Linked DNA regions of Saccharibacillus brassicae. The protein of the gene in region 1 interacts with the protein of each later gene in a pairwise test. Links are inferred from orthologs where the notes say so. Each region holds a gene or a part of one and is shown on either strand. Other genes may lie near its edges.

The links. Proteins that work in one complex are often made in the same cells at the same time.
Region 2: the proteins of tpiA (region 1) and pepT interact in binary tests that used the Escherichia coli proteins (3 or more experiments, as listed by UniProt). The link is inferred for Saccharibacillus brassicae from one-to-one orthologs.

The regions. Positions count from the first base shown.
Region 1 is NZ_CP041217.1:2,713,538-2,719,442, forward strand. Bases 2,714-5,506 are described here. They hold tpiA (triose-phosphate isomerase), read left to right. Parts: upstream 2,714-3,630; coding sequence 3,631-4,383; downstream 4,384-5,506. Other genes in these bases: FFV09_RS11415 (phosphoglycerate kinase), read left to right, coding at 2,714-3,311; gpmI (2,3-bisphosphoglycerate-independent phosphoglycerate mutase), read left to right, coding at 4,383-5,506. Also shown: FFV09_RS11405 (sugar-binding transcriptional regulator), read left to right, coding at 1-802; gap (type I glyceraldehyde-3-phosphate dehydrogenase), read left to right, coding at 908-1,918; more of FFV09_RS11415, read left to right, coding at 2,127-2,713; more of gpmI, read left to right, coding at 5,507-5,905. UniProt on the Escherichia coli protein: Involved in the gluconeogenesis. Catalyzes stereospecifically the conversion of dihydroxyacetone phosphate (DHAP) to D-glyceraldehyde-3-phosphate (G3P).
Region 2 is NZ_CP041217.1:2,210,517-2,218,306, forward strand. What follows is about bases 2,458-5,261. They hold pepT (peptidase T), read left to right. Parts: upstream 2,458-3,143; coding sequence 3,144-4,379; downstream 4,380-5,261. Other genes in these bases: FFV09_RS09220 (guanylate kinase), read right to left, coding at 2,458-2,828; FFV09_RS09230 (pentapeptide repeat-containing protein), read left to right, coding at 4,398-5,003. Also shown: iron uptake system protein EfeO, read left to right, coding at 1-889; efeB (iron uptake transporter deferrochelatase/peroxidase subunit), read left to right, coding at 915-2,282; more of FFV09_RS09220, read right to left, coding at 2,283-2,457; FFV09_RS09235 (acetate uptake transporter), read left to right, coding at 5,437-6,057; FFV09_RS09240 (DsbA family oxidoreductase), read left to right, coding at 6,427-7,149; FFV09_RS09245 (response regulator), read right to left, coding at 7,317-7,790. UniProt on the Escherichia coli protein: Cleaves the N-terminal amino acid of tripeptides.

The DNA of each region.
Region 1 (5,905 bases):
CCTTCTTGAGCGTCTGGAACCGGTATTGAAGGAATTGGTAGGATTGTCCAACCTGGAAGAGAAGATTCGCCGTTTCTACGGACTCCAGAAAGTCGTGGTCGTTCCGGGGAACTGCGAAGAATCGCCTCTCTCCAAGCGCGAACTCGGCAAGGCCGGGGCCAAAGCGCTGCTCGGCGTCATGCGGGGCGGAGACGTGGTGGCCGTAACGGGAGGCACGACGCTGGCCGAAATGGCCGAGCAGCTGACCTATCCGGTCAACGGTCCCCTCAAGGGGAGCTGGTTCGTTCCGGCTCGCGGAGGACTGGGCGAGAGCCTGGAAATCCAGGCGAACACGATCGCTTCCAACATGGCCAAGCGCGTCGGCGCCGATTACCGGCTGCTGCACGTACCCGATCTTTTGAGCCGGGAAGCGTACGAATCGCTCGTACACGACCCGAACATCCAGGAAATCGTTCGCGAGATCCGCACCGCCCGCATCATTGTGCACGGGATCGGGAACGCGGTGGATATGGCTAGAAGGCGCAAGCTGGACGAAGCTACCACCGACGGTCTTCGCGATAAGGGAGCGGTAGCCGAATCGTTCGGTTATTACTTCGACGAGAGCGGCAGCGTCGTACATAACATGCTGACGCTCGGACTCAGGCTCGACGATATCAAGGCGGCAGACGTCGTTCTTGGCATTGCGGGCGGCAAATCGAAAGCGAAGGCGATCCACGCGGTGCTGCGGTTCGGCCAGGAAGACATTCTGGTCATCGACGAAGCGGCCGCGATGGAGATTGTCCGGGTGCTGGAGAGCGCCTGATGAACTTGTTACTCATGGCGCCGTGTTTTCATCGATATGGAGACACACGCCTTGAATAAATGAAAACATTTCTTCAAAAACCATTTTCTTAGGAGGAACTGTTCAATGACTGTAAAAGTAGGAATTAACGGATTTGGTCGTATCGGACGTTTGGCTTTCCGCCGTATTCAAGACGTGCAAGGTATCGAGGTTGTCGCAATCAACGACTTGACCGATGCGAAAATGCTCGCACACCTGTTGAAATATGATACAACGCAAGGCAAGTTCAACGGCGAAGTCGAAGTACACGACGGCTTCTTCAAAGTGAACGGCAAAGAAGTAAAGGTTCTGGCGAACCGCAACCCTGAAGAACTTCCTTGGGGAGAGCTCGGCGTTGACATCGTGCTGGAATGCACAGGCTTCTTCACAACCAAAGAAGGCGCTGAGAAGCACATCACGGCTGGCGCCAAAAAAGTCGTCATCTCCGCTCCGGCAACAGGCGACATGAAAACCATCGTTTACAACGTGAACCACGAGATCCTCGACGGTACGGAAACGGTTATCTCCGGCGCATCTTGCACAACGAACTGCCTGGCTCCTATGGCAAAAACGCTGCAAGACCAGTTCGGCGTCGTTCAAGGTCTCATGACTACGATCCACGCTTACACCGGCGACCAAAACACGCTGGACGCTCCGCACCCTAAAGGCGACTTCCGTCGTGCCCGTGCAGCAGCGGAAAACATCATTCCTAACACGACTGGCGCTGCAAAAGCAATCGGTCTGGTTATTCCTGAACTGCAAGGCAAACTTGACGGCGCTGCACAGCGCGTACCGGTTGCTACAGGTTCCCTCACGGAGCTGGTAACGGTTCTCGAGAAGAGCGTAACGGTTGACGAAGTCAACGCTGCGATGAAAGCTGCAGCCGACCCGGAAACTTACGGTTACACGGAAGACGAAATCGTATCGTCCGACATCAAGGGCATGACTTACGGCTCCCTGTTCGACGCTACGCAAACCCGCGTAATGACAGTTGGCGACAAGCAGCTCGTTAAAACGGTAGCTTGGTACGACAACGAAATGTCCTACACGGCTCAACTCGTTCGCACGCTTGAGTTCTTCGCGAAAAAAGCTCAGTAATTCCGGACATTTTCGCACGGATTACGGCAAGTAAATAGCAATCTTTGGGTACGTTGGCCGTGTTCATGGGAACCCGGTCAATGTGCGACATGCGGATAAAGCGGAAACAGGGTAATTTTGTTTCCGCTTTTTCTAAGTTGCCGCGCTGCGAGAGTCGTATTCCTTGGAATCCTGAATTCTAAATTTGAGGGCATGGGGGATTTAATTTATGAATAAGAAAAGTGTACGTGACGTAGAAGTAAGCGGCAAAGTCGTGTTTGTGCGCGTCGATTTTAACGTTCCGCTCGAAGACGGAAAGATTACGGACGATACGCGTATCCGTGCAACGATTCCGACGATCGAATATTTGACCGAAAAAGGCGCGAAAGTGCTGCTGGCGAGCCATATGGGACGTCCGAAGGGCGAAGTTGTCGAGTCGATGAGACTGACTTCCGCCGCAGAACGCCTGTCCGAGCTGCTGGGCAAACCGGTTGCCAAAACGGACGAGTCGATCGGAGAGACGGTCAAGGCTAAAATCGCCGAGCTCAAAGACGGAGACGTGTTGGTACTTGAAAACGTGCGTTTCCACAAAGGCGAAGAGAAAAACGATCCGGAACTCGCCAAAGAGTTCGCTTCGCTCGCCGATCTGTTCGTAAACGACGCCTTCGGCGCCGCTCACCGCGCACATGCTTCGACAGAAGGCATCGCGCACCACCTGCCGGCCGTTTCCGGCCTGCTGATGGAAAAAGAACTCGACGTGCTCGGCAAAGCGCTGCTGAACCCGGAACGCCCGTTCACGGCGATCGTCGGCGGCTCCAAAGTCAAAGACAAGATCGACGTGATCGACAACCTGCTGAACATCGCCGACAACGTGCTGATCGGCGGCGGCCTGGCGTATACCTTCTTCAAAGCCCAAGGCTATGAAATCGGTCAATCGCTGCTGGACGACAGCAAATTCGACGTAGCGCTCGGCTTTATCGAAAAAGCCAAAAAGCTCGGCAAGAACTTCATGCTGCCGGTCGACATCGTGATCTCCGACGACTTCAGCGCTTCGGCCAACACGAAGATCATCAACGTTGAAGAAGGCATCCCTTCCGATTGGGAAGGCATCGACATCGGTCCGAAGACGCGTGCCCTGTACGCGGACGTCATCGCAAAATCCAAACTGGTCGTTTGGAACGGACCGATGGGCGTATTCGAAATCGAGCCTTTCTCCCACGGTACGCGTGCCGTAGGCGAAGCCTGCGCGAACACGGAAGGCTACACGATCATCGGCGGCGGCGACTCCGCTGCGGCTACCGAGAAATTCGGTCTGGCCGAAAAAATGAACCATATCTCCACGGGCGGCGGCGCTTCCCTGGAATTCATGGAAGGCAAAGCCCTCCCGGGCGTTGTCGCTCTCAACGATAAGTAAGATTCCCGTCTTCCCACCAAGAGCCGAGCGGGATCGCGTCAACCGATCCCGCCGCCTTTTCCTGCGAAGCGAGTGTTAAAGCGATTTTGAAAAATGATTCAAGTTCGGCATGCGCTTCGGAGCAGCGGAGAGTGATAGAGAGCCGAAGAAACGAAGTGGTCGCCTTTGAAATTCGATTTCAACCTCTGTTAGGCTTCAATTACAGAAATCGAATTTCAACACGCGATCGTAGGCCTCTATTACTCGAAGCGCCTCCCGACCGCAAACGCCAGCCGGAAAGTCTTTTTCAAAGAAGTCATTAAAAGGAGTGGATTATTTCGTGAGAACCCCAATCATCGCCGGCAACTGGAAAATGTTCAAAACCGTATCCGAAACGCTGGCCTTTGCCGAAGCGGTAAAAGGCAGCGCAGTCGTGGAAGGCGTGGAAACCGTCATCTGCGCACCGTTCACCAACCTTCCTGCCCTGACCGAAGCGGTCAAAGGCACCGGAATCAAAGTAGGCGCGCAAAACCTTCACTTCGAAGACAACGGCGCGTTCACGGGCGAAATCAGCGGCGTTATGCTCAAAGAGCTCGGCGTGGACTACGTCATCATCGGTCACTCGGAACGCCGCCAGTACTTCGGCGAGACCGACGAGATCGTAAACAAAAAAGTCGTGGCGGCTTTCCGCAACGACCTGACTCCGATCGTATGCGTAGGCGAAAAGCTCGAAGAGCGCGAAGCCGACCAAACCAAAGAAGTCTGCAAAGTTCAAACGGTAGGCGCGTTCCAGGGCCTGTCCAAAGAACAAGCGGCTGAAGTGGTTGTAGCGTACGAGCCGATCTGGGCGATCGGCACGGGCAAATCGTCGACATCGGCGGACGCGAACGAAGTGACGGCTTACATCCGCACCGTTCTGGCCGACCTGTACGACCAAGCGACAGCCGACGTGATCCGTATCCAATACGGCGGCAGCGTGAAGCCCGAGAACGTAACGGAATACCTCGGCCAAAGCGATATCGACGGAGCACTCGTCGGCGGCGCAAGCCTGCAGCCCGACTCCTTCACGGCCCTGGTTGAGGGGGCGAAGTAATGACAGCTCCAAAACCGGTAGCATTGATCATCATGGACGGCTTCGGTCTGCGCGAAGGCGTGGAAGGCAACGCGGTTGCCCAAGCCAAAAAGCCGAACTACGAGCGCTTTTGGAACAAGTATCCGCACACGACGCTGACGGCATGCGGCGAAGCCGTAGGCCTGCCGGAAGGCCAGATGGGCAACTCCGAAGTCGGCCACCTGAACATCGGCGCGGGGCGTATCGTGTATCAGGATCTGACCCGGATTTCCAAATCGATCCGCGAAGGCGATTTCTTCGAAAACGCGACGCTGGTCGGTGCCGTTCAATCCGCCAAAGACAGCGGCAAAGCGCTGCACGTGCTTGGCCTGCTGTCGGACGGCGGCGTGCACAGCCATATCGAGCATCTGTACGCTACGCTCGAACTGTGCAAAAAGCTGGACTTCCATAACGTATACATCCATGCCTTCATGGACGGACGCGACGTCGCTCCGGACAGCGGCAAGAAGTATATGGAACAGCTCGTGGCCAAGATCGCCGAAATCGGCGTAGGCGAAATCGCGACCGTACAAGGCCGCTATTACGCGATGGACCGCGACAAGAGATGGGAACGCGTCGAACTGGCTTACCGCGCCCTGGTCTACGGAACAGGCGAGATGGCCGACAGCGCGCTGGAAGCGGTGGAGAACTCCTACGCCAAAAACGTGATGGACGAATTCGTTCTGCCGACCGTGATTGCCAAAAACGGACAGCCGACCGCGAAGATCCAAACGGGCGACTCGATCATCTTCATCAACTTCCGTCCCGACCGCGCGATCCAGCTCTCCGAAGCGCTGACCGCTCCGGGCTTCGCCGGTTTCGATCGCGGAGACGCGCAGCCGGAAACGCTGAGCTTCGTCTCGTTCACGACATACAGCGTGAACGTGCAGGGCAGCGTGGCTTACTCGCCGAAGAACCTGAACAACACGCTCGGCGAAGTTCTCGTGCAGAACGGCAAATCGCAGCTGCGTATTGCCGAGACCGAGAAATACCCGCACGTGACGTTCTTCTTCAGCGGCGGACGCGACGTGGAACTGGAAGGCGAAACGCGCATCCTTATCAACTCGCCGAAGGTCGCCACTTACGACCTTCAGCCCGAGATGAGCGCGCGCGAAGTGGCCGACGCCTGCATCGCCGAGATCGAAGCGGAGAGACAGGACTGCATTATTCTGAACTTCGCCAATCCGGACATGGTCGGACACTCCGGCATGATGGAGCCGACGATCAAAGCGGTCGAGACGACCGACGAGTGCGTAGGCCGCGTCGTGGACGCGATCCTCGCCAAAGGCGGAGTCGCGCTGATCACGGCCGACCACGGCAATGCCGAGACCGAGATCGACGAATTCGGACGCCCGCAGACGGCGCACACGACCAACCCGGTTCCGTTCATCGTAACCAGCGAAGAAGTGACGCTGCGCGAAGGCGGCATCCTGGCCGACATCGCGCCGACGATTCTCGACCTGATGCAGGTCGTCCAACCGGCGGACATGACCGGACAATCCGT
Region 2 (7,790 bases), 500 kb from region 1 along the record:
CCGCTTCCCGCTGCTGTACACCGAAGTGGAGAAATACGAGATGCCGATCTTTTCCGCTTCCGCCTATGACAAAATGGATTACGCTGCGCTGACCGACAACGCCGGCAAGCTGCAGGGTGCTCTGGACGACCTGCTGACGGCCAAAAAGACCGACGCCGCCGCTTCCGAAGTGCTCGCCGAGGCCGTCTCCGGCTACGAGAAATACGTACGCGAGCAGACGGACCGCTTCGTGGAAGAGACGCAGGTGTTCGCCGACGCGGTCAAAGCGGGCAATATCGAAGCGGCCAAAACCGCTTACCCCATCTCCCGCACCTATTACGAAAATATCGAACCGATCGCGGAAAGCCTCGGCGACCTCGATCCGAAGATCGACGCGCGGCTGCCGGACGTGGAGAACGAAGAACAGTGGACCGGCTTTCACCGGATCGAACGTGCGCTGTGGGAAGACGGTTCGCTGGAAGGGCAGGGCAAATACGCGGATCTGCTCATGACGGACGTCAAAGCGCTGCAAGCCAAAATCGCCGACCTCAAGCTCGAACCGGAAGCGATGGTCGCCGGCGCGATGGAACTGCTGAACGAAGCGGCAACCTCGAAGATTACGGGCGAGGAAGAGACGTATTCGCATACCGACCTTGTCGATCTGGCCGCGAACGTGGAAGGCTCCAAAGCGGTCTACTTCGCGATGATCCCGGCGCTGAACGACGGACACCGGGAGCTGGCGGACCAGCTCGACCAACAGTTCCGTACGATGGAAGAGACGCTGGCCCAATATAACAAAGACGGCAGCTATGCGCTCTACACCGATCTCAAGACGGAACAAATCCGGGAACTGAGCGATCAGCTGTCCCAACTGTCGGAACTGATGTCGCAAACGGCGAAAATCTTGTAGGCGCCACGGAGCGGAGGACGAAAAGATGAAGCATACGAAGCACGAACCGGCAGACGGCGAACGCGGCACCGAACGCGCAGACGGGAATCATTCGGCGCAAGACGCGAAGGCAGGCGAAGCCGCAGGAGCAAGCGAAACGGGCGGTTCGGGCCGTTCGGGAAAAGGCTACACGCGGCGGGAAATGCTCAAAATGTCCGCCGCCGCGGGCGGCGGGATCGCGCTGGGCGCAAGCGGCCTCGGCGCCATCCTGAAAATGTTCGGAGCGGCGGAAGCCCCTCCGGCCGCGGCCGGCGGAGAATCGGCGGCGGCCGCGAACGAGCGGCTGGACTTCTACGGCGAACACCAGGCCGGCATCGTCACCCCGCAGCAGACCTATATGTATCTGGTCGGCTTCAAGGTGACGGCAGCCGATCGCAAGACGCTGATCGGCCTGCTGCGGGACTGGACCCGCTTTTGCGACCTCAGCACGGGCGGCGCTTCCGCCGTCGAAGCGAACGGGCGCCTGCTGCCGCCGAGCGACAGCGGCGAAAGCGTCGACCTTCCGGCCGCGAAGCTCAGCGTCACGTTCGGGTTCGGCCCTTCCCTGTTCGCGCAGGGCGGACAGGATCGGTTCGGCCTTGCGGCGCGGGCGCCCAAGCATCTGCGCGACATTCCGCGCATGCCGAAAGACCGGATCGACGAAGCGCTGTCCGGCGGGGACATCTGCGTGCAGGTGTGCGCGGAAGACCAACAGGTCGCTTTTCACGCGGCGCGCAATTTGATCCGGCTGTCGGCTTTTACCGCCTCGGTGCTGTGGATGCAGGAAGGCTTCATCAGCTCGCCTCCGGGCAGCACGCCGCGCAACCTGTTCGGCTTCAAGGACGGCACGGCCAACGCGCTGCACGATTCCGGCGCCGGCTACGGCGACGTCGTCTGGTGCGGCGAAGACGAGCCGGACTGGATGCGGGGCGGCAGCTACCTCGCCTACCGCAAAATCCGCATGCTGCTGGAAGTGTGGGACCGTTCCTCGCTCAAGGACCAGGAAGACACGTTCGGCCGGCGCAAAGACTCCGGCGCGGCCTACGGCAAGACGGGCGAATTCGATACCGTCTCGCCGGGCGAACTGCCCGCGGACTCCCATGTCCGCCTGGCCAAACAAGACGGTGCGCAGATGCACCGCCGGGCCTATTCGTATACGGGCGGGATCGACGCCCGGACCGGCAATGTAGACGCCGGACTGCTGTTCCTCAGCTACCAGCGCGACCCGGACAAGCAGTTCGTGCCGATGCTGCGGCTGATGAGCCAAATGGACAAATTGAACGAATATACCGTGCATATCGCGAGCGGCCTGTTCGCCTGTCCGGGCGGCTGGAAGCCCGGCGAATACGTGGGGCAGCGCCTGCTGGAAGGCTAGCTAGGCGCCGAGCAGCGGGCGCAGCGCCTGCACGATCTCGCCCGCCCGCTCCAGGGCGCCGTCCCCGCTTCGCACGATGAGGTCGCAGCCGCTCAAGGCCGCGATCTCTTCGTCGTATCCGGCGAGGCGCGCCGCGATCTGCGCGGCGTCCGACCCGCGTGCCAGCAGGCGCGCTTCGCATTCGGCGCGCGAAGCGGCCACGCCGAGCAGCAGCGCGCGCTCGCCGAGCAGCGCCCGGGCGACGCGGGCTCCGCTTGCGTCGAGCACGATCGAACGCAGCCCCGCGCCGCGGGCCGTTCCTTCGATCGAAGCGAGCGACGTGCCGTACAGGTGGCCGCGGTATTCGCTCGTCTCCAGCATGTCTCCCGCGTCCTTCATCCGCTCAAGCGTCTGCCGCGGCGCGAAATGGTAATCGACTCCGTCGAGCTCGCCTGCGCGCGGCGCCCGCGACGTCCAGGTCACGATGCGGGGCAGCCCCAGCAGCGCTTGAAGCGTACTTTTGCCCGAAGCGCTCGGCCCTTGAAAAACAACCAGTGATACGTTCATGTTCCAACCTCCGAATACCGAAATCGCGGGAAGCGCGGCTTCTGCGATTTCGGTCTGATAAGATGCACGGTGTATTTTCTCACGTTCGGACGCAAATCGCCAGCCGGGCCGCGCTTTTTTCGAAAGCCTTTTTCATGATAAACTAACGGTATGCGCGTGCCCGCCGCATGCTTGCGTGCGAGCCGGGCCGCCAAATCGAAGCGCCGATCCGGTCGGAATGCCGCGCCGAAGCGCGCCTGCTCCCTTTTGCCGGGCGAGAGGCGTCCGCTTCTTCGGCCCGCCGGAGACGGCCCACGGAAAGAAGGCTTTGCATCCATGAAAAAAGAGCTGATCGAACGTCTCGACCGCTATGCCCGTTTCGATACCCAGTCCAACGAAGACAGCGAGACCTGCCCGTCCACGCCGGGACAGATGAAGCTGGCCGAGCAGCTCGTACGCGAGCTGACAGAAATGGGACTTACCGAAATCACGCTCGACGAAAACGGTTACGTCATGGCTTCGCTCGAAGCCAAAACCGACAAAAGCGACGTGCCCGTCATCGGCTTCCTCGCCCACCTCGACACGGCGACCGAACTGAGCGGCGCCAACGTCAATCCGCAGATCGTCGAGCGCTACGACGGCGGAGACATCGTGCTGAACCGCGAACTGGGCATCGTGCTCTCCCCGCGCGACTTCCCGGAGCTTACGCACTACGTCGACCATACGCTTGTGACGACCGACGGCACGACGCTGCTCGGCGCCGACGACAAAGCGGGCATGGCCGAGATCATGACTGCCCTGAATCATCTGATCGCGCATCCCGAACTGAAGCACGGCAAGATCCGCGTGGCGTTCACGCCGGACGAAGAGATCGGGCGCGGCCCGCAGCGCTTCGACGTGGAAGCGTTCGGCGCGAAATACGCCTATACGATGGACGGAGGCCCGCTCGGCGAACTGGAGTACGAAAGCTTCAATGCGGCGGCCGCCAAAGTGACGATCAAAGGCGTGAGCGTCCATCCGGGCACGGCCAAAGGCAAAATGATCAACGCCGCCAAGATCGCGATGGAGTTCCACCGCCGCCTGCCGGAGCAGGAGTCGCCGGAATTCACGGAAGGCTACGAAGGCTTTTTCCACCTGCTCGACATGAACGGGGGAACGGATCAGGCGACGCTGTCGTACATCATCCGCGATTTCGACCGCAGCAGCTTCGAAGCGCGCAAAAAGCTGATGGAAAGTATCGCCGGCGAGTTCCGTCAGACGTACGGCGACGAGAACGTGCTGCTGGAGCTGCGCGATCAGTACTATAATATGCGCGAGAAAATCGAACCGGTGATCGAGATCGTGGACCTGGTCGGCGACGCGATGAAGAAGCTCGGCATCGAGCCGGACATCCGTCCGATCCGCGGCGGCACCGACGGCTCGCAGCTGTCGTACATGGGCCTGCCGACGCCGAACATTTTCACCGGCGGCGAAAACTACCACGGCCGTTACGAGTTCGTCTCCGCCGACAACATGGTCAAAGCGACCGAAGTCATTCTGGAAGTCGTCCAGGCGTTCGAGCGCCGGGCCTAGACGGGAGGCGCCATCGACATGTTCGAATATCAAAATCGCGAATACGAAGACGTCGATTTCGGCTCGCAGGAGATGCGCGACGGCGAATTGGTCAACTGCACGTTCGTCCGCTGCCGCTTCGCCTACGGTTCGATGGAAGAGATTCTGACGACAGGCTGCCGGTTCACCGAATGCGATTTTCGCGGCGCTTCGATGAACGGATCGATCCATACCGATTCCGCGTTCGAGAACTGCAAGTTTACGGAAGCGAATCTGTTCGCGGCCAAGTTCGACAGCTGCAAGATGACCGGGTCCGACTTCGCGGGCGCGAAGCTGGACGGCTTTACGGTCGTGCGCGGCGACTGGTCGTACACGAATCTGCGGCAGACGCGGCTGGACCGGCAGGATCTGCGCGGAGCGCGCTTTTTCGAAGCGGATCTGTCGCAGACCAGCCTGCAAAAAGCCGATCTGCGCGGAGCCGACCTGACCCGCTGCGTGCTGGCCGGAGCGAAGCTGCAGGGCGCGGATCTGCGCGAAGCGATTCTCGACGGCGTCGATTTCAAATCGCTGGACGTCAAAAACGTGCGTATGGACCGCGAGCAGGCCGTCCTGTTCATGCGCGCCTACGGGGCCAAAGTCGATTAAAGCGACGCCAATCTCAAGACGCCCGGCGACGCGCTGACGCCGCAGCGGATCGAGCAGATCGACTTCCTGTTCCGGGACTGAACCGGAGCACGACCGGAGCACGCCGGAGTCCGTCGTGATCGCTAGCACTTGGCTGCCTGTTCCAGACCGCCGGCTTCGGCCGGCGGTTTTTTGGCGTGTCCGCGAACCGGGTGGGCGAAAGGCGTCTCTTCGTCCGGACCACAGACAGCCGTTTTTTCGAATCGCGGGTCCGGTAAGCGCATCCACTTTCTTCCCGCTGCCGATTCCCGAAATTTTTTCGTAGAAACATGACTTTCCATATTCATTTCGGCTTTCTTTTCGAGTACAATAGGTCAGTTGAGTTCTACACGGAACGTAAAGCTCCGGGCCTTATCCGCTTTCTATCTTGCATTGTTGGAGGAATAACAGAATCATGAATCACCCGTCCCCTACCCACGTCAAAATCACTACCGCCGATCCCGGCGCCATCGGCTTGTTCGGTCTGGCCATCGTCACGCTCGTCGCTTCGTCGCAGAAGCTCGGACTGACGGAAGGTCTCGGTTACGCTGCAGCCTGGGCCGTTTTCCTGGGCGCCTGCGCCCAGTTGTTCGCCGCGATCCAGGACGCCAAGCACGACAATACGTTCGGCATGACCGCTTTTGCGGCGTACGCGTTTTTCTGGTTCGCGATGGCGGCCAACTGGATGATCAAACTCGGCACGTTCGGACCGGAACTGGCCGGGTCTGTCGACGGCAAGCAGCTCGGCTTCGCCTTCGGCGGCTATCTGGTCTTCACGCTGTTCATGACGATCGGGGCGATGGAGACGAACAAAGTGCTGTTCTTCATCTTCTGCCTGATCGACGTGCTGTTCCTCGGCCTGACGTTCGACGCGTTCGGCGCTCCGGAATTTTTCCACCAGCTCGCCGCTTACGCGGAAATGGCGATCGGCCTGCTGTCGCTGTACGGCTGCGGCGCCAACGTGCTCAACGCGCACTTCGGCCGCGAGTTCCTGCCGATCGGCAGACCGTTCGGCATCTTCAAGCCCCGTCCTTAACCGGAACAGGCAAAGGTTCGACCGTCCCGCTTCGCGTATGTGCGCGAAGCGGGATTTTTGCGTTCAGCCTGCCGCGTGCTGCGTGTACGGACCTGCTGCGGCTGCGGCGACGCGCGGCGGACGCAGCCGCTTGGCGCCGGAAAAGCTTCAGAACAGGGTCGGAACAGGGTCAGAACAACGCCGGAACAGGGTCAGAACAGTGTAGGAAGCTCTTCTTTTCACGAAAAGGCTTGATTTACTTACTAAATGTAACTATAATGATGTTAAGTAAGCAAATCATAGCCATTCCTGCGGAACGCCGCGCGCTGCCCGATCCCTAGAGGAGCGTAAGCGCGCCGTCCGCATGCAGCGGCAAAAGGAGTTTTTCCCATGAAAATCGAAGTCTGGTCGGACTATGTCTGCCCGTTCTGTTATATCGGCAAGCGCCGCCTCGAACACGCCCTGGAGCGGTTCCCGCATCAGGATCAGGTCGAAGTCGTCTATAAGAGCTTCGAACTTGACCCCAATGCCCATGTGCATATCGAAGGCGATATTCACGATCTGCTCGCCGGCAAGTACGGCATGAGCCGCGAACAGGCGATCGCTTCGAACCACAGCGTCGGCGAAGCGGCCAACGGCGTCGGCCTGCATTACGATTTCGACCGGATGCGCTACACGAATACGTTCGATGCGCATCGCGTCGCGCATTTCGCGGCGGAGAAAGGGCTGTCCCAGGCCGTGACCGAACGCCTGATGCAGGCTTACTTCACCGAAGGCGCCTTCCTGGGCGATCCCGAAGAGATCGCGAAGCTTGCGGCCGAAGCGGGCCTGGACAAGGACGAAGTGCTCGGCGTGCTGAACTCGGACGCCTATGCCCAAAACGTCCGGGCGGACGAAGAACAAGCGACGCAGCTCGGCGTGCGCGGCGTGCCGTTCTTCGTGCTCGACGGCAAGTTCGCCGTATCCGGCGCGCAGCCGGACGAAGTGTTCGATCAGGCGCTGACCCGCGCCTGGGGCGAACGTTCGCCGCTGACCGTGCTCGGCGCGGACGACGGCGATGCCGAAGGCTGCTCGGACGGTTCGTGCGCGGTGCCGCAGGCCAAGTCGGAGTAAGCCCGCTTGCAGGCGTGCTGACGGTCCGGGCCAGGCAGGCTCAGGCGTTCCGTTTACGGAGCCGGATGCCTGACTGGCTGCCTGCCGCGCGGCGCCGCATAAGCCAGACAAAAGCCCCGATGACCGCAGCTGCGGTCATCGGGGCTTTTTGGGGTGCGTCGCGATATTCAGCTTCGGATCCGCTCGTACAGACGTTCCGTCTGCGACTCCGGCCTGACGCCGAGTTCTTCCTGCAGCAGGCGCTCCAGCGACAGATAATGTTCGCGCGCCTGCCGCTTGTCTCCGGCCGCCTCGCAGGACCGCATCAGCTCCCGGCAGACGTCTTCGGCGAACGGTTCCTCGCCCTGAAGCGCGCTCAGGCGGCGGATCGCTTCCTGCGGACTGCCGCTTTCCCGCTCCCGTTCGGCCAGCTCCAGCGTCAGGCGCAGACGCAGCCTCTTCAACTCGTCGGCCCGGTTCTCGGCCCAGCCGTAGTCGTGCTGCTCCAGGTATCCGCCGCGCCACATGGCGAGCAGCCGCTGCAGGCCGGACATTCGCCCGGCCGCGTCGCGGGGCAGTTGTTCGCTGCCGCGCTCGAACAGCTCGGCGTCGGACGACGCCCCGCCGCGCAGCAGGCGGTAACTCTCCTGCCGGTATTCCAG